Phenylobacterium montanum: one gene and its partner. The protein of the gene in region 2 interacts with the protein of the main gene of each other region in a pairwise test. Links are inferred from orthologs where the notes say so. Each region holds a gene or a part of one and is shown on either strand. Other genes may lie near its edges.

Evidence for each region.
Region 1: the proteins of rlmB (region 2) and KCG34_RS00805 interact in binary tests that used the Escherichia coli proteins (3 or more experiments, as listed by UniProt). The link is inferred for Phenylobacterium montanum from one-to-one orthologs.

What each region holds. Positions count from the first base shown.
Region 1 is NZ_CP073078.1:154,275-170,051, forward strand. The notes cover bases 1,603-4,589. They hold KCG34_RS00805 (NAD(P)H-hydrate dehydratase), read left to right. Parts: upstream 1,603-2,359; coding sequence 2,360-3,820; downstream 3,821-4,589. Other genes in these bases: KCG34_RS00795 (glycerophosphodiester phosphodiesterase), read right to left, coding at 1,603-1,723; KCG34_RS00800 (RidA family protein), read right to left, coding at 1,734-2,195; KCG34_RS00810 (hypothetical protein), read right to left, coding at 3,830-4,402; putA (bifunctional proline dehydrogenase/L-glutamate gamma-semialdehyde dehydrogenase PutA), read right to left, coding at 4,558-4,589. Outside these bases: KCG34_RS00790 (GNAT family N-acetyltransferase), read right to left, coding at 1-947; more of KCG34_RS00795, read right to left, coding at 947-1,602; more of putA, read right to left, coding at 4,590-7,644; KCG34_RS00820 (Lrp/AsnC ligand binding domain-containing protein), read left to right, coding at 7,737-8,216; KCG34_RS00825 (hypothetical protein), read right to left, coding at 8,227-8,625; septum site-determining protein MinC, read left to right, coding at 8,864-9,559; septum site-determining protein MinD, read left to right, coding at 9,598-10,419; cell division topological specificity factor MinE, read left to right, coding at 10,416-10,679; KCG34_RS00845 (nucleotide-binding protein), read left to right, coding at 10,885-11,562; KCG34_RS00850 (TonB-dependent receptor), read right to left, coding at 11,559-13,592; KCG34_RS00855 (PQQ-dependent dehydrogenase, methanol/ethanol family), read left to right, coding at 13,811-15,777. UniProt on the Escherichia coli protein: Bifunctional enzyme that catalyzes the epimerization of the S- and R-forms of NAD(P)HX and the dehydration of the S-form of NAD(P)HX at the expense of ADP, which is converted to AMP.
Region 2 is NZ_CP073078.1:5,127,427-5,131,009, reverse strand. What follows is about bases 1-2,734. They hold rlmB (23S rRNA (guanosine(2251)-2'-O)-methyltransferase RlmB), read left to right. Parts: upstream 1-811; coding sequence 812-1,657; downstream 1,658-2,734. Other genes in these bases: KCG34_RS23430 (hypothetical protein), read left to right, coding at 1,853-2,734; tuf (elongation factor Tu), read right to left, coding at 1-285. Also shown: more of KCG34_RS23430, read left to right, coding at 2,735-3,076; KCG34_RS23425 (YjbE family putative metal transport protein), read left to right, coding at 3,136-3,583. UniProt on the Escherichia coli protein: Specifically methylates the ribose of guanosine 2251 in 23S rRNA.

The DNA of each region.
Region 1 (15,777 bases), 5.0 Mb from region 2 along the record:
GCCTGCTCGATGGCCTGGTAGTAGCACAGCTCGAAGTGCAGGAAGGGCACGTCCTCGACGCAGCCCCAGTTGCGGCCATAGAGGCAGTCGGCGCCCATCAGGTTCAGGGCCCCCGCGATCCAGCGCCCGCCGCGGCGGGCCATGATCAGCAACACCTGGTCGGCCATGCGCTCGCCCAGCAGCGAGAAAAACAGCCGGTTCAGATAGGGCCGGCCCCACTTGCGCCCGCCGGTGTCCATGTAGAAGGCGAAGAAGGCGTCCCAGTGGTCCTCGGTGATATCCGCGCCGGTCAGGGCAAGGATTTCGAGCCCGGCCTGGGCGTCGCGCCGTTCGCGGCGGATGGTCTTGCGCCGGCCGGACGAGAGCGCCGCCAGGAAGTCGTCGAAGGTTGAATAGCCCTGATTACGCCAGTGGTATTGCAGGTTCTGCCGTTGCAAGAGGCCCTGTTCGCCCAGGAACCGCCAATCCTCGCCGGTGGGGAAGTTGACGTGGAGAGAGGAGGCGCGCGCCCGCTCGCAGACCAGGAGGGCTCCGCCCAACAGCACCCGGCGCGCCGCCTGCGCATCGACATCCGGCCGCACCAGCATCCGCGGCCCGGTCACCGGCGAGAACGGCGAGGCGCACAGCAGTTTTGGATAGTAACTCCCGCCGGCCCGCTCGTAGGCGTCGGCCCAGGCGTGGTCGAAGACGTATTCGCCCTGGCTGTGAGATTTCAGATAGAGTGGCATCAACGCCGCAACCCGGCCGGTCTCGTCCTCGACGGCGATATGGCGAGGCCCCCAGCCAGCGCGTTCGACCGCGCAATTGGACTCTTCCAGGGCGTCCAGGAAGTGGAAGGCGACGAAGGGATTGGCCTGGTAATCGGGATTGCCGGCGCAGGCGTCCCACGCTTCGCGGCCGATTTCGCTGATCCGGCTGTGAATCCTCACAGCCGGCTTGACGCTGATCACGCGGCGAAACCCTCGAAGATCAGGTTGTCGCAATGCGGCTTCAGCCGGTCCCACTCCTCGGTGCTACGCACGGTCCAGGCGATCACGGGCATGCCCTGGCGGCGCAGTTCGGCCGCCTTGGCGCTGGGCAGCATGTCGACCCCCAGGGCCAGGAAATGCGGCCGGGCGATGGATACGTGTTCCAGCCGCGCATAAGCCTGCCTCTGCTCGGGCGCCAGCTTGCGGGCCCCCTCGTCGGCATAGCCGTAGCTGTCGAGCCCGCGAAGAATCTTGGGGTGGTGCTGGGCGAACCAGGCATGGGAATAGGGGTTGAAACCGATCACGGCCACTGGGCCGTTGTGATCGATCAGGACCTCGTGCACCCGCTTCTCCAGCGGCCCGACCTCGCCGGCGGGGATCTTCAGCTCGATCTGCACCATCGCCCGATGGCCGACCAGGGCCAGGGCTTCGGTCAGGGTAGGGACTCCCTCGTCCGAGCCGTTCAGCCTGAGTTCGGCCAGGTCGGCCGCAGTATGGTCGCCGATCCGACCGGGCGCGCCGGTCATGCGCTCCAGCTTGCCGTCGTGGAACACCATGGCTTCGCCGTCGGCCGAGAGCTGCACGTCCAGCTCGATCCCGTAGCCGTGGGCGCAGGCGGCCTGGAAAGCGGCCAGGGAATTTTCCGGCGCGCCATCACCGTTCCACAGCCCCCGGTGGGCGACCGGAGGCTTGAACAGCAGGTCCCAGGCTTCGCCGAACCTGGACCTTGGATCGAGCTCGTCTGTCAGGCTCATCGGACCTCCCTCAGCGAACCTCCACCACCGCGTCGACCTCGACGGCGAAATTCAGCGGCAGCCGGTAGACGCCCACAGCCGAGCGGGCGTGCCGCCCCGCCTCGCCGAAGGCCTCGACCATCACGTCGGAACAGCCGTTGACCACCTTCGGGATGTCGAAGAAGTCCGGCCCCGCCTGGACGAAGCCGCCCAGCTTGACCACCCGCACCACGCGGTCCAGGTCGCCGTCGCAGGCGGCGTTCATCTGGGTCAGAAGGTTGATTCCGCAGAGTCGCGCCGCGCGCTGGGCGGTTTCCAGGTCGACATCCTGGCCGACCACGCCGCGCACGCCGCCGTTGGCGTCCACAGACACCTGGCCGGAAATATGCACCAGGGCGCCCGCGCGCACGAAGGGAACATAGTTGGCCACGGGGGCCACGGGCTGCGGCAGGATGATCCCAAGGCTGGCAAGGCGTTGCGCGACGGCGGACATGAAAACTCCTTTGGCTCAGGCGGCCCTCTTATCGCGCGTCCGCCTGCTGGGCGATACCAAATCACCGTCAGCGCCTGCCGTCACCTTATCCTTGCAAGATACCTTTCCCGAACGCGTCGGCTCGCCTAATTCGGGGTGGCATCTGCGCCAGCCGGGACGAAACCATGGCCGACCACGATATCCTCACTGTCGCCGAGATGACCGCGGCGGACCGGGCGGCGATCGAGGCGGGGACGCCGGGCGCGGTGCTGATGGCCAGGGCGGGTCAGGCGGTCGCCGCGGCGATCCAGGCGCGCTGGACGGCGCGGGACACGGTGGTGCTGTGCGGGCCGGGCAACAATGGCGGCGACGGCTTCGTGGTCGCGCGGCTGCTAGCCGCCGCGGGCTGGCCGGTGCGCGTGGCCCTGCTGGGCGATCGCGGCCAGCTGAAGGGCGACGCCGCGCTCGCTGCAGCGGAATGGGACGGGCCGGTCGAGGCCCTCGTGCCGCGGTCGATCGGCGATGCGAAGCTGGTGGTGGACGCCGTGTTCGGCGCGGGGCTTTCCAAGCGCCTCGACTCCATCGTCGCCGAAACCCTGCGCCTGGCCGAGACCAGCGGCGCGGTGGTGGTCGCCATCGACCTGCCCTCAGGCCTCTCGGGCGACCTCGGCGGGCCGCTCGGCTACGCGCCCAAGGCGGACCTGACAGTCACCTTCCATCGCAAGAAGCCGGCCCATGTCATTGAACCGGGAAGGGGATTGTGCGGCGAGGTGGTGGTCGGCGACATCGGCCTGGCCCCGGTCCCGACCAGCCTGGTGGAGAACCATCCCGACAATTGGGCGGCCAAGATGCCCTGGCCGGACGCCGCCTCGCACAAGCACGCCCGCGGCCGGCTGATCGTGATCAGCGGCGAGATGTGGAGCACGGGCGCGGCGCGCCTCGCCGCCCGCGCCGGCCTGCGCATCGGCGCCGGCCTCGTGACCTTGCTGTCGCCGCCGGACGCCCTCGGTGTCAACGCCGCCCACAGCGAGGCGGTCATGCTGCGCCCGTTCGACACCGACCTGGAACTTGAGACCGCCGCCGGCCACGCCGACGCGGCGATCATCGGCCCGGCGGCCGGCGTCAATGAGGCCACAGTGGCCAATCTGTTCGCTCTGGCCCGCACCGGCGCGGCCCTGGTGGTCGACGCCGACGCCCTGACCGCCTTTCGCGACGATCCGGCCGAGCTGTTCTCGGTGCTCGACCGCGACGACGTGCTGACCCCGCACGTCGGCGAGTTCGAACGGATTTTCCCGGGACTGCTGAAGTCGGCGCCCGAGCGGATCAGCGCCGCGCGCCAGGCGGCGGCCAAGGCTCACGCTGTGGTGCTGATCAAGGGGCCGGATACGGTGATCGCCGCCGCCGACGGCCGCTGCGCGGTCAATACCAACGGCTCGGCCTGGCTGGCCACGGCCGGCTCGGGGGATGTTCTGGCCGGCTTCATCGGCGGCCTGATCGCCCAGGGCATGGACAGTTTTGAAGCCACCTGCGCAGCGGTCTGGATCCATGCGCGGGCGGCGGAGTTGCACGGCCCGGGCCTGATTTCGGAAGACCTGCCGGGGCTCGCCCCCCAGGTGCTCAGGGAATTGATCGCCTGGCCTGGCTGAGGCTTCGCGTCAAGCCGTCGGCTTCCACTGCGTGTTCTGCATCTGGTAGTTGCGTAACTGGTCGGCGGACTCGTTGTGCTCCTCGGTTGCGCGGGATTCGTAAGCACTGTCAAAGGGTTGCCAGTAGCAGTCGACGTTGCCTTTGAAACCCGGATAGACGCGGTGGATATAGTCGGCGAAGGCCGCGTCGCGCGGGGTCGTGTCGTGCTTGGGCGAGCCGGGGAAGGGGGCGGAATAGAAGGTCCGCTTGTGGGCGTCGTCGGTATAGCGGCACCAGCCATAGCCGGATGGATCCAACGCAGCGCCGTAAACGGGATTCCTGGCCGTGGCGACGTTGGGGTCGGCCGGGAGGGGCGTGGCTGGCGGGTTATAGGGCAGCACGTTGGGGCGAGCGCCGTAGGGGGTCTGGCCGTTGCCCGGCTGAGCGGCTCCGTTGGGATTGGGTGCGGGGGTGGCCATCGGATGCTGCTGCGGATAGAGCACCGGCGGCGCGGGCTTCTGGCCATAGATCTGAGCGCCGGCCTGGCTCCCCGCGGCGACCGCCAGTAGCAGCACGCCCAGCCCAATCGACCCGATCCGCATCGTCACCGCTCCTGCACGCCCTTTGGCCCGATCCGAAACGCGCGGGCCAGCGAAAAGCTTCGCCTTAGCCACCGCAGCAAGTTTCGGGCCTTTGCGCCCCAGCTATAGCAAACCTGGGGCGAAAACATGGAGAGACGTGAGGCTCGCCCGCCGGTTCAGCTCAGATTGAGCAGGGCCGGGTCCCCGCCGAGGGCGGCGATGTTCACGCTGACGGCGCGCTCGCTGGCGAAGCGGGTCAGGGCGTGCGGGCCGCCGGCCTTCGGGCCGGTGCCGGAGAGGCCCTCGCCGCCGAAGGGCTGCACACCCACCACCGCGCCGATGATCGAGCGGTTCACATAGACGTTGCCGGCGGGGACCGTGGCCATCACGGCTTCGGCGAAGCGCTCCAGGCGGCTGTGGACGCCGAGGGTCAGGCCATAGCCGCGGTCCACCAAGGGCTTGGCAGCGGCGGCGAGATCCTCCGGATCGTAGCGGACGATGTGCAGGATCGGGCCGAACACTTCCTTTTCCAGGACGCCAGCGTGGGCGATCTCGGCCAGGACCGGGCCGAAGAAGGTTCCCTGGTCGGGGGCGGCCAGGCGGTGCAGCACCTTGGCCTCGCGGCGGAGGCGGCTGAGGTGCTGGTGCAGCGCGGCCTGGGCCTCGGCGTCGATCACCGGGCCGATGTCGGTCTTCGGGTCTGCTGAGTCGCCGATCACCAAGGCGTCCATGGCCCCGGCGATGCCCTCGATCAGGGCGTCGGCGGTCTCGTGCGGAACCATCAGGATGCGTAAGGCAGAACAGCGCTGGCCGGCCGAGCCGAAGGCCGAGGCGATCACGTCGTCGATCACCTGCTCCTTCAGGGCGGTGGTGTCGACGAACATGGCGTTCAGCCCGCCGGTCTCGGCGATGAAGGGCACGATGGGGCCGAGGCGCGACGCCAGCCGCCGGTTGATCGCCCAGGCGGTCTCGGTGCCCCCGGTGAAGGCGACGCCGTCGAGGCTGGGATGATTGACCAGGGCCGCGCCCACGGTCTCGCCGCGGCCGGGCGCCAGGGCCAGGAGGCGAGGGTCCATGCCAGCGGCGTGGAACAGGCGCACGGCGGCCGCGGCGACCAGCGGGGTCTGCTCCGCAGGCTTGGCCACGACGCCGTTGCCGGCGGCCAGGGCGGCGGCGATCTGGCCGGTGAAGATGGCCAGCGGGAAGTTCCACGGGCTGATGCAGGCGAATACGCCCCGGCCATGCAGGTGCAGGGTGTTGGTCTCGCCTACCGGGCCGGTCAGGACGTCGGCCTGGCCGAACTGGGTCTCGGCGAGATGGGCGTAGTAGCGACAGAAATCGGCGGCCTCGCGTACCTCGGAAATGGCGTCGGGTAGGGTCTTGCCGGCCTCGCGGCAGAGGATGGCGATCAGGCGGTCGGCGTCGGCTTCCAGGGCGTCGCCCATGGCCCGCAGAACCTTGGCGCGTTCGGGGCCGCCGATCCGGTCCCAGGCCGGCTGGGCCGCCTTGGCCAGGCGGAAAGCCTCGTCGATGTCGGCGGCGGCAGCTTCGCTGGCTCGGCCCAGGACCTTGTGGTCGGAGGGGCTCTTGGCGTCGGCCACGGCCTCGCCGGTCTTCAGTGCGCCGCCGATGATCGGGCCGGCGCTGAGAGAAGTTGTTTCCAGCGCGGCGATCGCCGCGATCAGCCGCTGACGCTCGTCGGCCACGGAGAGGTCGGCGCCGGCCGAGTTGCGGCGCGCCGTACCATAGAGATCGGCGGGGCGAGGGATGCGCGGGTGCGGGCCGGGGCGGGCTTCGACGGCTTGCTGCGGATCGACGATCACCGCCGAGGGCGGGGTCTTCTCGTCCAGCAGGGCGTGCACGAACGAGGTGTTGGCCCCGTTTTCCAGGAGGCGCCGGACGAGGTAGGGGAGTAGGTCCTCGTGCCCGCCGACCGGGGCGTAGGCGCGCAGCACGGTCTCGCCGCGCAGGTCGCCGGCGGCGCGGTAGAGCGCTTCGCCCATGCCATGCAGGCGCTGGAACTCGATTCTGACGCCCGCCGCGTCGGCCATGCGGCGCACCGCGGCCAGGGTATAGGCGTTGTGGGTGGCGAACTGGCCGTAGAGGTGCGGCGAGGCTTCGATCAGCGCCTTGGCGCAGACCAGGTAGGAGAGGTCGGTCGCCGGCTTGGTGGTGAACACCGGATAGTCCGGCCGTCCACCCACTTGGGCGCGCTTGATCTCGCTGTCCCAATAGGCGCCCTTAACCAGCCGCACCATCAGCCGCCGGCCGGTGGCCTGGGCGAGGTCGGCGAGGGTGGCGATCACCTCGGCGCCGCGCTTCTGATAGGCCTGGACCGCGAGGCCGAGGCCCCGCCAGTCGGCCAGTTCGGGCTCCGTGCAAAGGCGTTCGAGGATCTTCAGCGACAGCACCAGCCGGTCGGCCTCTTCGGCGTCGAGGGTGAAGTTGATATCGCCCTGGGCGGCCATCACCGCCAGGCGCTTCAGGCGGGGATAGAGTTCCTCCCAAACACGCGCCTCCTGGGTCGCCTCGTAGCGGGGCGAGAGGGCCGACAACTTGACCGAGACCCCGTGGCCGGCTTCCGGACCCTTGCCCTTGGCCGCCGCGGCGATCACCGAAATGGCCTTGGCGTAGGCCGCCTCGTGACGGTTGGCGTCGGCGGCGGTGCGGGCGCCTTCGCCCAGCATGTCGAACGAGCAGACCAGGTCCTCGGCCTTGGCCCGCTTGAGCGCCGCCTCGATGGTCTGGCCCAGCACGAACTGCTCGCCCATGATGCCGACCGCCGCGCCCACCGCCTTGCGGATCACCGGCTCGCCGATACGCCCGGCCAGGCGCTTCAGGAAGCCGGGCAGGTCGATGCGGGCCTCGTCGTCGACATCGACCAGCTTGCCCGTCAGCATCAGGCTCCAGGTCGAGGCGTTGACGAACAGGCTGGGCGAGCGGCCCATGTGCGCGGCCCAGTCGGCCGAGCTGATCTTCTCGGCGATCAGCTTGTCGCGGGTGCTCTCGTCGGGGGTGCGCAGCAGGGCCTCAGCCAGGCACATCAGGGCCAGGCCCTCGCGGGTGCCGAGCGAAAACTCCTGCAGGAAGCTCTCCACTACGCCCTGGCGCTTGGCGGCCTTGCGTGTAGCCAGGACCAGGCCCTCGGCCTCGGCGCGCACGGCGGCCCGGTCGGCTTGGCTCAAGGGCGCGGCGGCCAGCAGGGCGGCGACCGCCTCGGCCTCGTCGCGGTATTTCCCGGCGTCCAGCGCGTCCCAGTTCATGGCGATCTTCCCGATTTTCATGTCTTCGGTGTAAGCGAAAATTCGGAAAATGTGCTTTGTATGTATGGCGTCTCTGTCGAAGGAAGTTCGGTATGGATGGTCGAAATGACACGTTTGCTCTTGACGAGACCGACCGCCGCATCCTGCGGGTGGTTCAGGACGACGGCCGCATCACCAACGCCGAACTCGCCAAGCGCTGTAATCTCTCGCCCGCCGCCTGTTTCGAACGGGTGCGGCGCCTGCGCGAGCGGGGCGTGATCCAAGGCTATGTCGCGCTTCTCGATCCCGCCAGCGTCGATCGCGCGCTTCTGATCTTCGTCGAGGTGCACCTGGACCGCACCACCAGCGACGTATTCGACGCCTTCGCCCGCGCGGTGCGCCTGTCGCCCGAGATCCTGGAATGCCACATGGTCGCCGGCGGCTTCGACTATCTGATCAAGGCCCGGGTGCGGGACATGGAGGCCTATCGCGCCTTCCTGGGCGACATCCTGGTGCGCATGCCGGGGGTGCGTGAGACGCGGACCTATGCGGTGCTGGAGGAGGTCAAGCACACGGTGGTGCTGCCGGTGTAGGCGGGATGGGCTAGTCGTCCGCCCCGTCGATGGCCCGGGCGACCAGATCGCGCCAGGTGGGATCGGTGTCGTCCACCAGGTCGACGTCTTCCAGGAGCGCCACGGCCGAGCCGCCGTCGGGCAGGATCAGGCCCAGCACCTCCAAGCATTCGCCGTCAGGCCCGGTGTGCTGCTCGGCCTGCACCGCCACCGCGGCCTGCTCGCCGTCTTCCTCCCACCAGATCACGGGCTGGGGCAGGTCCATGGCGATGGGTTGCGGATCGTCCGTGTCTCCGAGCGCGAACACCGCCCGGCCCGCCTGGACGTCATCGAGCGTCGCCACGGCGTCGGCAAAGGCGTGCAGCCGCTGCCAGTCGTCGACATCGAAGCCGCCGCCTTCGTCATCCCGCTCGTCGCCGTCCTGCATCATGCGCCGCCTCATAGATCGCGCCGAGCCGGCGCGCCAGTCGCTCGCTTGCGCCGACAATTCAGCTGTGGATCGAGGGAACGAAATCGGCTGCCGGGCCCTACGCCGACAAGTGCGCGTTGTCGGTGTGGGAGGTCGGGCATGTACGTCCGCCGGGCTTTGTGGATCAGTCCAAGCGTTGTGGGCCCAGGCAGGCCCGACCTGAGCAGGGCCGGTCGCCGGCGGCCAGGATGCCTCCTCGGTGTTTGAGCCCGCTCAGTTTCCCAGGGTCCGGGTCCGCGGCCGCAACTTCATGGCCCTGATCGTCGAGCCGGAGGCGCCGCTCGGCGACTGGTTCGCGGCCCTGGATCGCCATCTGCAGCGTGCGGCGGTGTTCTTCGCCGACCGGCCGGTGGTGGCGGATCTGGCCAGGATCGTCGGCGGCGAAACGGCGCAGGGCCTCGTTGTCGAAGCGCTCGACGAACTGGCGCGCCGAAATCTCAGGGTGATCGGCGTCGAAGGGGCGGAGCCAAGCCTGCTTGCGAAGACGCGCTGGGGCCACCTGCCGACTGTGCTGCACGGCGCTTTGCGGGAAGAGACGGATGCAGGCGAATCCCAGGCGGATGGGCCGCAGGCCCTGCTGGTCGAACGGCCTGTCCGCTCCGGGGAGTCGATCTATTTCGAGGCTGGAGACGTGACCGTGGTCGGCTCGGTGGCTTCGGGCGCCGAAGTGATCGCCGGCGGCTCCATCCATGTCTACGGCGCGCTGCGCGGGCGGGCCATAGCCGGTCTGAAGACGGGCGACGCGGCCCGCATCTTTTGCCGACGGCTCGACGCCGAACTGCTCGCCGTGAACGGCGTCTATCGCACCGCCGAGGACTGGGGAGAGTCCCTGAGGGACAGCGCCGTCCAGGCCTGGTGCGACCGGGGAATGCTCAGAGTCCTGGCGCTCGACTGACGCCGTCCAAGCATCAAAACACAAGGAGCCGTGGCTGCATGTCGAAAGTAATGGTTGTCACCTCCGGCAAGGGGGGCGTCGGCAAGACCACCTCGTCCGCCTCGCTCGGCGCCGCGCTCGCCCTTGCCGGCCAATCCGTCGCCCTCGTGGATTTCGACGTGGGCCTGCGCAATCTGGACCTCGTCATGGGCGCCGAGCGCCGGGTGGTGTTCGATCTGGTCAATGTGGTCCAGGGCGACGCCAAGCTCGCCCAGGCCCTGATCCGCGACCGGCGGATCGAATCCCTGTCCCTGCTCGCGGCCTCGCAGACCCGGGACAAGGAGGCTCTGAGCGAAGCCGGGGTCGGCGAGGTGATCGGCGAACTGCGCCAGAAGTTCGACTGGGTGATCTGCGACAGCCCGGCCGGCATCGACAAGGGCGCGACCCTGGCCATGCGCTTCGCCGACATCGCCGTCGTGGTCGCCAATCCTGAGGTCTCTTCCGTGCGGGATTCCGACCGCATCATCGGACTGCTCGACTCCAAGACGCGCCTGGCCGAAGAGGGCGGGACGATCGAAAAGCACCTGCTGCTCACGCGCTACGATCCCGCCCGCGCCGCCAGAGGCGACATGATGAGCGTAAAGGACGTGCTCGAGATCCTCGCCATCCCGTTGCTGGGCGTGGTCGAGGAGAGCCAGGACGTTCTGGCTGCGTCCAACCTCGGCTGCCCCGTCCCGCTGCACAATCCGGGCTCGTCGGTCGCGCGGGCCTATCAGCAGGCCGCCCGGCGTCTGCTCGGCGAGGTCATCGCGGTCGAGACGCCCGGCGAACGGCGCGGCCTGATGGCGCGGCTGTTCAAGCGCAGGGCTGCGGTCGCATGAACCTGTTCAATTTCTTCAACCGCAATCGGACCGGCTCGGTCGCCCATGAACGGCTGCAACTGTTGCTGGCCCACGAGCGGGCCGGTGACGGCCATGCGGACCTTGTCGCCCTTTTGGAAAAGGAGATCCTGGCGGTGATCGCGCGCCACCTGCCCATCGAGCGGGACAAGGTGGTGGTCCGGCTCGATCAGGGCGAGGCGGTCTCGACCCTCGAGATCGACATCGAGATGCCGGAAGCCGGCTGGGCGCCCCCGCGATAGCCCGGGCGGGGCCGGGTTCCTCAATGCGGACCTTCCTTGCAGATAGGGAAGGGTGTTATCGAGACTTCCCAGAGTTCGGCTCGCGGGTCGGTGGCAAGGCGCGCCGACGGCGATCGTGGACGTGGTCGGGTCTCGGCTGTCGGGCCGGGCGCCGCATTGAATTCCGTATCGAAAAGGGGGCTGGCTCCACCTGGCCGCAGACCGCTTGCACAGTGTCGCTTTCATCAGCCCGAAGGGCGGCGCCGGGAAGACGACGGCGGCTCTCCTCCTTGCCCTGGGGCTCGCCGAGCGTGGTCAACGCGTGGCGATGATCGATTCCGACCCCAACAAGCCGCTGGTTGAGTGGGCCAGGCTGCCTGGGCGTCCGGACCGTCTGTCCGTGCATCCGTCTCCCACATTGCACGACTTCGTCGATGCTCGGCGCGAGGCGCTGCGCACCCACCCGGACTGGATGATCCTGGACACCGAGGGAACCGAGAGGGGGGCGATGGTTTTCACCGCGCTTCGCCCCGACCTGGTGCTGACGCCGCTCGCCGGATCGCAGCTGGAGGCCACCCAGGCGATCAAGGCCGCCGAGATGGTGCGGAACTTCGGCCAGCGCGGCGGACGCCCGCTGCCTCACTCCTGCCTGTTGACACGCATACCGGCGGCGATCCGATCGCGCACGCTGAAGGCGGTCGTGGACCGGTTGCGCGCGCACGAGGTCCAGATCCTGCCGACCGCACTCCTGGAGAAGGAGGCGTTCCGGGCGCTCTTTTCCGCCGGCGCAGGCTTTGACGCGCTGGAGGCTGCGGGGGTTGGCGGCGTTGCGGCGGCGCGATCCAACGCCCAGGCCTATGTCGACGCCGTGCTGGAATTCGTCCAGCAAACGCCCGTGTCCTAAGCGCCTGGCCCGCCGCGCAAGGTGAGGCCGACGCGGAACCGCCGCGGTTCGTCATAGCTCGTGGCGCCTGGCACGGTCGCGGTCGAGGCCGTGTGGCCAGTGGCGATCTTGGCGTCGAACAGGTTGTCCATGGCCAGGAACAGGCTGGCGTGGCCGTTCAGCCGCCAGTCGGCGCGGGCGTCGACATTGGTCCCCGGATTGAGCCGTCGGGTGTTCTGGTCGTCGTCGAACCTCAGGCTCTCGTAGCGCACGTCGCCGGTCAGGCCGAGCCGGTCCAGCGGCCGCCAAGTCGCGCCGAGGCTGGCAGTCAGGCGCGGGGTCTCGGCGGGCCTGAGGCCGGTGAGTTGCGGGGCGCTCGAGCCGCCATCGACCCGGGCCTCGGTCCAGGCGAAGGCGGTGCGGGTGGTGAGGTTGGCCGAGACCCTGAGCGAGGAGTCGAACTCCACCCCGTGGGCGTCGATAGCCGGAATGTTCTCGCGCTGGAACAGGGTCCCGCCAGCGACGATGAAGCCGTCCAGAGGGCTGAGGAACGGCCCATGGGCGATGGTGACGTTGGCGACGGCCTTTTCCAGGCGGTTGTAGAAGCCGGTGGCGCTCCATTTCAGCACCGCCCCGTCCTGGCCGACGCCGCCTTCGATTCCGTAGAGCTTTTCCGGGACCAGGGCCGGGTTCGACTCGGTCACGTCGTTGCCGACGCGGAAGGGCCTGTAGAGTTCGTTGAGCGTAGGGGCGCGGAAACCCGAATAGGCGGCCAGGCGGATGAAGCCGTCGGCCGGCAGGTCGCGGCGCACGGCCAGGCGGAAGCTGGGCAGGGCCTGGTCCTTGCCGGGCGGATGCAGGTTCAGCGTGACAGCGCCGGTGCTGATCTTGTGTTCGATGCGGTGGCCATCGGAGCTGGACCAATCGTCGACCCGAGCGGCGCCGACCAGCAGCCAGGGGCCGAGATGCTCGCTCGCTTCGGCATAGACCCCGCCCATCAGGGTCTCGCCGCCGGCATGGCGATCCATGGTCAGGACCCCGGCCACGGCCTTGAAATGCTCGCGGTCCTCGCCGCTGGCGCCGCGCAGGTCGCCGCCCAGCTCCAGTTCGCCGTGGTCCAGCAGGCGGCGCAGCGCAATGTTGGCGCCATAGCCGTCGGCAGGGGTGTCGTACTGCACGTTGGAGAGGGTGGTGGAGACGCGGCCCGCGGCGACGCTCACCGAGCTGTTGTAGAGGTTGGAAAGGTCGCCCCAGGCCTGGGCGCGCCAGCCCCAATGACCGGCGGAGGGCGCCTGGGCGTAGGTCAGGCTGGCCTGGGCGCCGCGGGCGCGCGACTGGGCGCCGCGCAGGCCGGCGCCACGGTCCTCTTCGAACGCCGCAATCCGCGCCGCCAGGGCGCCGGGCCCGAGGTCGGCCAAATAGCGGAGGCTGGCGTTGGCGTCGGTCAGGGTGAGCCGGGTGTCGGCGGCGCCCGGATGATCCTCGACCGGAACCCAGCCGTCGCTGTGCTCGCCGGCGGCGCTGAACACCACCTCGCCGCCGGGCGCAGCCAGGGCCGCGATTCCCGCTGCGCGGGCCTGGCCGCCGTCGCCGCCTTCCACATCGCCGCTCCAGGCGCCCGGCGCGGGCTGGGCCTCGTCCAGCGAGATCACGCCGGTCAGGGCGCCTGAGCCGTAGGGGCCCGCGCCGGCCCCGCGGACGACATTGACCCCGGCCAGGTTCTCCGGCGGCAGGCTGGTCCAGATCACCCAGCCGCCGAAGGGGTCGTTCTGCGGCACGCCGTCCAGGGTCACCAAGGCGCGGCTGGCGCCCGAGCCGGCGATCGCCCGGGTGGAGACGCCCTGGGTCGTCGGGTTGGCGGCGAGGCTTGAGGTGCGGCGGAACAGGGAAACGCCCGGGACCTGCTCCAGCGCCGTGTCCAGCCTGGGCGCCGTCGCCAGATCCTTGGGCGTGAGCTGGATCACGGAGAAGGCGGCGTCGGAAAGGCGCGGCGGCAGGCGGGCGGCCCGCACCACCACGATCTCGGGATTGGGCGGCAGGTCAGCGGGCACGACGGCGGCCCTTGGGCTGCGGCGAACAAGGCGTCCGGCCAGTCATCGGCTTCCCCAGTCTTTTGGTTTTTCTTGCCGCCTGCCTCGCATCCAGGCGCCTAAAGCGCAAGATGCCGTTGGGTCACCAGTTCAAAAGCGCGCTGATCTTCGCTAGCGTCGCTTCATAAACGACGATCAGCAACGCCGACCGGGACTCCTGGCGGCGCGGGGAGGCGATGATGAGGGGTTACGGCGCAGCTTTGGCGGCGGTTCTGGCCGCGTCCATGGCCCTGGCGGGCTGCAACATGGGCCACGGCCCCGCGGCGGTGGACGCCCAGCGCCTGACCGAGGCGGACAAGGATCCGGGCAACTGGATGAGCCATGGCCGCACCTACAGCGAGCAGCGCTTCAGCCCGCTGGACAAGGTCAACGCCTCCAACGTCAAGGACCTGGGCCTGGCCTGGTCCTACGAGCTGTCGACCAACCGCGGCGTCGAGACCACTCCGATCGTCGTGGACGGGGTGATGTACGTGACCAGCTCCTGGAGCCTGGTCTATGCGCTGGACGCCAAGACCGGCAAGGAGCTGTGGAAATACGACCCCAAGGTCCCGCGCGAGGTGGGTCACAACGCCTGCTGCGACGTGGTCAACCGGGGCGTGGCGGTCTGGAAGGGCCGGGTCTATGTGGCGACCCTGGACGGGCGGCTGGTCGCGCTGGACGCCAAGACCGGCCAGCCGGCCTGGAGCGTGGTCACGGTCGACCAGACCAAGCCCTACACCATCACCATGGCCCCCCGGATCATCAAGGGGAAGGTGATGGTCGGCAATTCCGGCTCCGAGTACGGGGTCCGGGGCTATGTCTCGGCCTATGACGCCGACGACGGCAAGCTGATCTGGCGCTTCTACACCGTGCCCGGCGATCCCAAGAAGCCGTTCGAGAACAAGGCCATGGAGGCGGCGGCCAAGACCTGGTCCGGCGACTGGTGGACCATGGGCGGCGGCGGCTCGCCGTGGGATTCGATGTCCTACGACCCGGAGACCAACCTCCTGTTCTTCGGCACCGGCAACGGCTTGCCGTGGGACGAAAAGGCCCGCTCGCCCAAGGGCGGCGACAACCTTTACCTGGCCTCGATCATCGCGGTCGACGCCGACACCGGCGAGTACCGCTGGCACGTCCAGACCACGCCGGGCGACAGCTGGGATTTCGATTCGACCCAGACCTTGACGCTCGCCGACCTGACCATCGACGGCCAGCCGCGCAAGGTGGTGATGCAGGCCTCGAAGAACGGCTTCTTCTATGTGATCGACCGGGCCAGCGGGAAGCTGATCTCGGCCAAGAACTACGTGCCCACGACCTGGGCCTCGGGTGTGGACCTGGCCACCGGCAAGCCGATCGAGATCGGCGACGACCACTACAAGGCCGCGCCCACCGTCATGCTGCCGTCCAGCTTCGGCGGCCACAACTGGCACCCGATGGCGTTCAGCCCCAAGACCGGCCTGGTCTACATCCCGGCGCAGGAGGTGCCCGGCGCCTTCGGCACCGACGACAAGTTCGCCTATCGGCCGGGTGAGTGGAACACGGCCACCAACACCGACCTCAACACCTTGCCGGCCGATCCCAAGGCCCGGGCGGCGATGAGGAACAGCCTGAAGGGCTATCTGCTAGCCTGGGACCCGGTGAAGCAGAAGGAAGCCTGGCGCGTGGCCCATGTCGGCCCGTGGAACGGCGGAACGCTCGCCACCGGGGGCGGGCTGGTGTTCCAAGGCACGGCCGACGGTCACTTCAACGCCTATGATGCGGCGAACGGCAATCCGCTGTGGAGCGCGGACACCTACACCGCGACCCTGGCCGGCCCGATGACCTACACCGTGGACGGCGAGCAGTATGTGGCGGTTGGGGCGGGCTTCGGCTCGATCTTCTACCTGGCCGCCGGCTTCGCCGTGCCCAAGGTCGGCACGCCCGAGAACGGCAAGATCCTGGTCTACAAGCTGGGCGGGGCCGCCAAGCTGCAGAAGCCGGACCTGGAGCGGATCGAAATGCCGAAGCCCCCGGCCATGACCGCCTCGGCCCAGGTCGTGACCCAGGGCCACTCGCTGTTCAACCGCAATTGCCTGGTCTGCCATGGCTACAACGCCATCAGCGGCGGGGTGATTCCGGACCTGCGCTACAGCCCGCTGATCGCCAATGCGGCCGACTTCAAGGACGT
Region 2 (3,583 bases):
GCCGGTGATCATGTTCTTCACATAGTCGGCGTGCCCGGGGCAGTCGACGTGCGCGTAGTGGCGGTTCTGCGTCTCGTATTCCACGTGCGCGGTGTTGATCGTGATCCCGCGCGCCTTTTCTTCCGGCGCCGCGTCGATCTCGTCGTACTTCTTCGCCGTCGCGCCGCCCGTCTTCGCCAGCGTCATCGTGATCGCCGCCGTCAGCGTCGTCTTGCCGTGGTCAACGTGACCAATCGTGCCGATGTTGCAGTGCGGCTTGTTACGGTTGAATTTTTCCTTGGCCATCGTCTTACCTGTAGTGGCGCGGTTTTGAGGGGCGCGGGTTGGGGTCTCGAAAATCTGGAGCGGGTAGCGGGAATCGAACCCGCATCCTCAGCTTGGAAGGCTGCTGCACTACCATTGTGCTATACCCGCAAGGGTGAAGCGGTCGAGCCGCGAAACTCCTCCAGTCGGTCCAGGCCGGCGTCGCCGGTCAGCCTGAGCCCAGAAACACGGTAGCGCAGCCTTGGCTCCCGACCGGGATCCAAAACCTGCGTTCTGGGGACCGGATCTTCAGCCTCGGCGCGCGTGGTGGGGGAAGTAGGACTCGAACCTACGAAGGCGTACGCCAGCGGATTTACAGTCCGCCCCCTTTGCCGCTCGGGACATTCCCCCGCGCGCGCCGGAAGCATCGATCTTCGCCCGAAAGCCTTGGCCGGATGGCCACGGCCCTCGAACAAAAAACCTCCGCCTGCAGAGCCGAGAGATGATAGCACATCGCTCGGCCGGCGCCGCGGAGGCTTCGAGGCCCCAAAATGGAGCGCGTCTTATAGTGGCCTCTTTTCGCGAACGCAACGACCGGAAATTTCGTCCGAAGACGGGGGCGGAACGGCCGAGCCAGGGGCGTCCCGGCCCCCACAAAGCGCCGCACAAATCCGCACATGACAAGGCTTCGAGCGACTGGCTGTGGGGCTGGCACGCGGTCGAGGCGGCCCTGGCCAACCCGCGCCGGGAGAAGCCGCGGCGCCTGCTGGCGAGCGAGGACCGCGCCCGTCAGCTCACCGAACGATTCGGCCAGCCGCCTGCGCTGGAGATCGCCGATGCGGCCCAGATCGCCCGCGCCCTGCCCGCTGGCGCCGTGCACCAGGGCGTCGCCCTGAAGATCGACCCGCTGGAGCCCCTGCCCTTGGACGAGCTGGCCGAGGACCGGTCCGGCCCCCTGGTCATGCTGGACCAGCTGACCGATCCCCAGAACGTCGGCGCCATCTTCCGTTCGGCCGCTGCCTTCGGGGCCAGGGGGATCATCCTGCAGGACCGCAACGCCCCCGCCCTCGCCGGCGCCCTGGCCAAGGCGGCGGTGGGCGCGGTCGACATCCTGCCCCACGCCCGGGTCACCAACCTGTCGCGCGCCCTGGAGCGGCTGGCCGACCTCGGCTGGCGGGCCGTGGGCCTGGACGGCGCCGCTCAGGAAACGCTGGAAGCGGTGCTGGACGAGCGGCCCACCGTGCTGGTGCTGGGTTCCGAGGGCGAGGGCATCCGGCGCCTGGTCAGCGAACACTGCGACGCCCTGGCCCGAATCCCCATGCCCGGCGGCTTCGAGAGCCTGAACGTCTCGGCCGCGGCCGCCGTGGCCCTCTATGAGCTGTCGCGGCCCCGCGGAACCGGCGCCAAAGGTTAACGCAAAGCGTCGCACCCGGCGCCGCCAAAAGCGAGAAAACCCAACCAATATCTCGCTTTAGGGGTGAATGACCTTCCCCGACACAGGTTAATTTTGTTGATTTCCGGCTTGAGCGTGGTTCTCTGGCCCCCTTGCGTCCGACCGTTGGGCGCAAGCGCGGACGCCAGTGCTGTAGGAAAGGCGCGGATTTTGACAGTGAGCTGGCGACTGAAGGCTTGGGACGTCGTCACCAGCGGCCTCATCGGGGTCCTGGTGCTGCTCGTCGCCGGCTGCGAAGGCCCGCCGCCGGAGCAGGCTCCGCCGCCGCCGCCCATGGCCACCGCAGAGGCGCCGCCGCCCCCCGCTGCACCCGATCTCGCCGGCGGGCCTCCGCCGGCCGAGGCCGCGCCGACGCCGCCGCCCGCACCGGCGGACCAGACCGCCAGCATGGCCCCGATCCCGAACCCCGAGGACATGTCGGCGGACGAGCGCGCCCGGGTCTATGGTCACCGCTACGACCAGCCGTCAGCCAGGCCGGCGCCGGCCCTGGCCGAGGCTTCGCCGTCGCCCCATCGCCACCCTCACCGCCAATGGGCCCGCAACACCCATGTCTGGGGGATGACGCCCCACGGCGCCCCCGCAGCTCGCCTCACCGCCCAGCGCCATGGGCTGCGCCCCAGCCAGCCGGCGCCTTCGGCCGCCGCCAGGCCCGCGGCGCCGGCCCCCGCCGCAGTCAGCGAGCGCCTGGCCCAGATGCAAGGCGCCCTCCGGGGTCCGGTGGCCGACGGCTCCGGCTTCGTGGTCAGCGACGATCTCGCGGCCGGCAAGCCGGGTTCGGTCACCCTGACCCTGCCCGCCGACCTCTACGCCCGCATCCGCAACGAGGCGGCCAAGAACGGCCTGGGCCAAGAGGCGCGCCATTTCGACGTCACCGCCAGCCTCAGCGGAGACGGCTATCTGATCACCCCAGCCGCGCCCCAGACCCTGCAAGCGCCAGCCGCTGATTCCCTGACCGCGCCGTCGCCGAGTTTCGCCTGGCAGGTCCAGCCCCAGCCCGGCTCGGCCGGGGGCCCGCTGAGGGCCGATCTGGTCGCTCATCTGGACGGCGCAGCCCAGGCGCTGCCGCTGCTGTCGCTGGAGCGACCGGTCAAACCAGCGCCAATGGCCGAACAACCCCCCGCCCAGAGCCTGGGCCTGTTCAACCTGCACATGGGCGATGTCGACCTGCCGGGGCTGGGCAAGGTTCCCGTGAGCTCGATCCTGGCCGTCCTGCTGCTGATCCTGGTGGTGGTGGTGCTGGTCGCCGCGGCGCGCCACACCGCCGAGCGCGACCGGGCCGAGCGCCGCCGGGCCCGCGCAGCCGCCCGCGCCGCCATGCTGGCCGACGAAGAGCACGCCGCCGCCCGGGCCGCCGGACGTCAGGCCGAGCCGGCCCGCTGACGCCCAAGCTTCACGGACGAGCGCTTGCCAGCGCCGCGCCAAAACTTCATTGATCCCTGATGGGGCAGACCTTCTTTGCGAGCCTGGCTGGCGCGATGTGGATCGGGCCGCTTTCCGCCCTGGTCCAGGTGGTGCTGATCGACCTGGTGCTGGCCGGCGACAACGCCGTCGCCGTGGGCATTTCGACCAGCGGCCTGACGCCCAAGGATCGCCGGCTCGCCATCCTGCTGGGCCTGGCCGCGGCCGTGGTCATGCGCATCGCCTTCGCCCTGGCGGCCGCTCAGCTGTTGAACCTGATCGGCCTGACCCTCGCTGGCGGCATACTGCTCTTGTGGGTGTGCCTGAAGATGGTGGGCGAACTCAGGGCCCAGGGCCGCGCCGCGCGCGATCAGGCCGACCCGCCGGCCAAGACCCTGTCCCAGGCCTTCCTGCACATCCTGGCCGCCGACCTTTCCATGTCGCTGGACAATGTGCTGGCCGTGGCGGGCGCGGCCCACGCCCACCCCT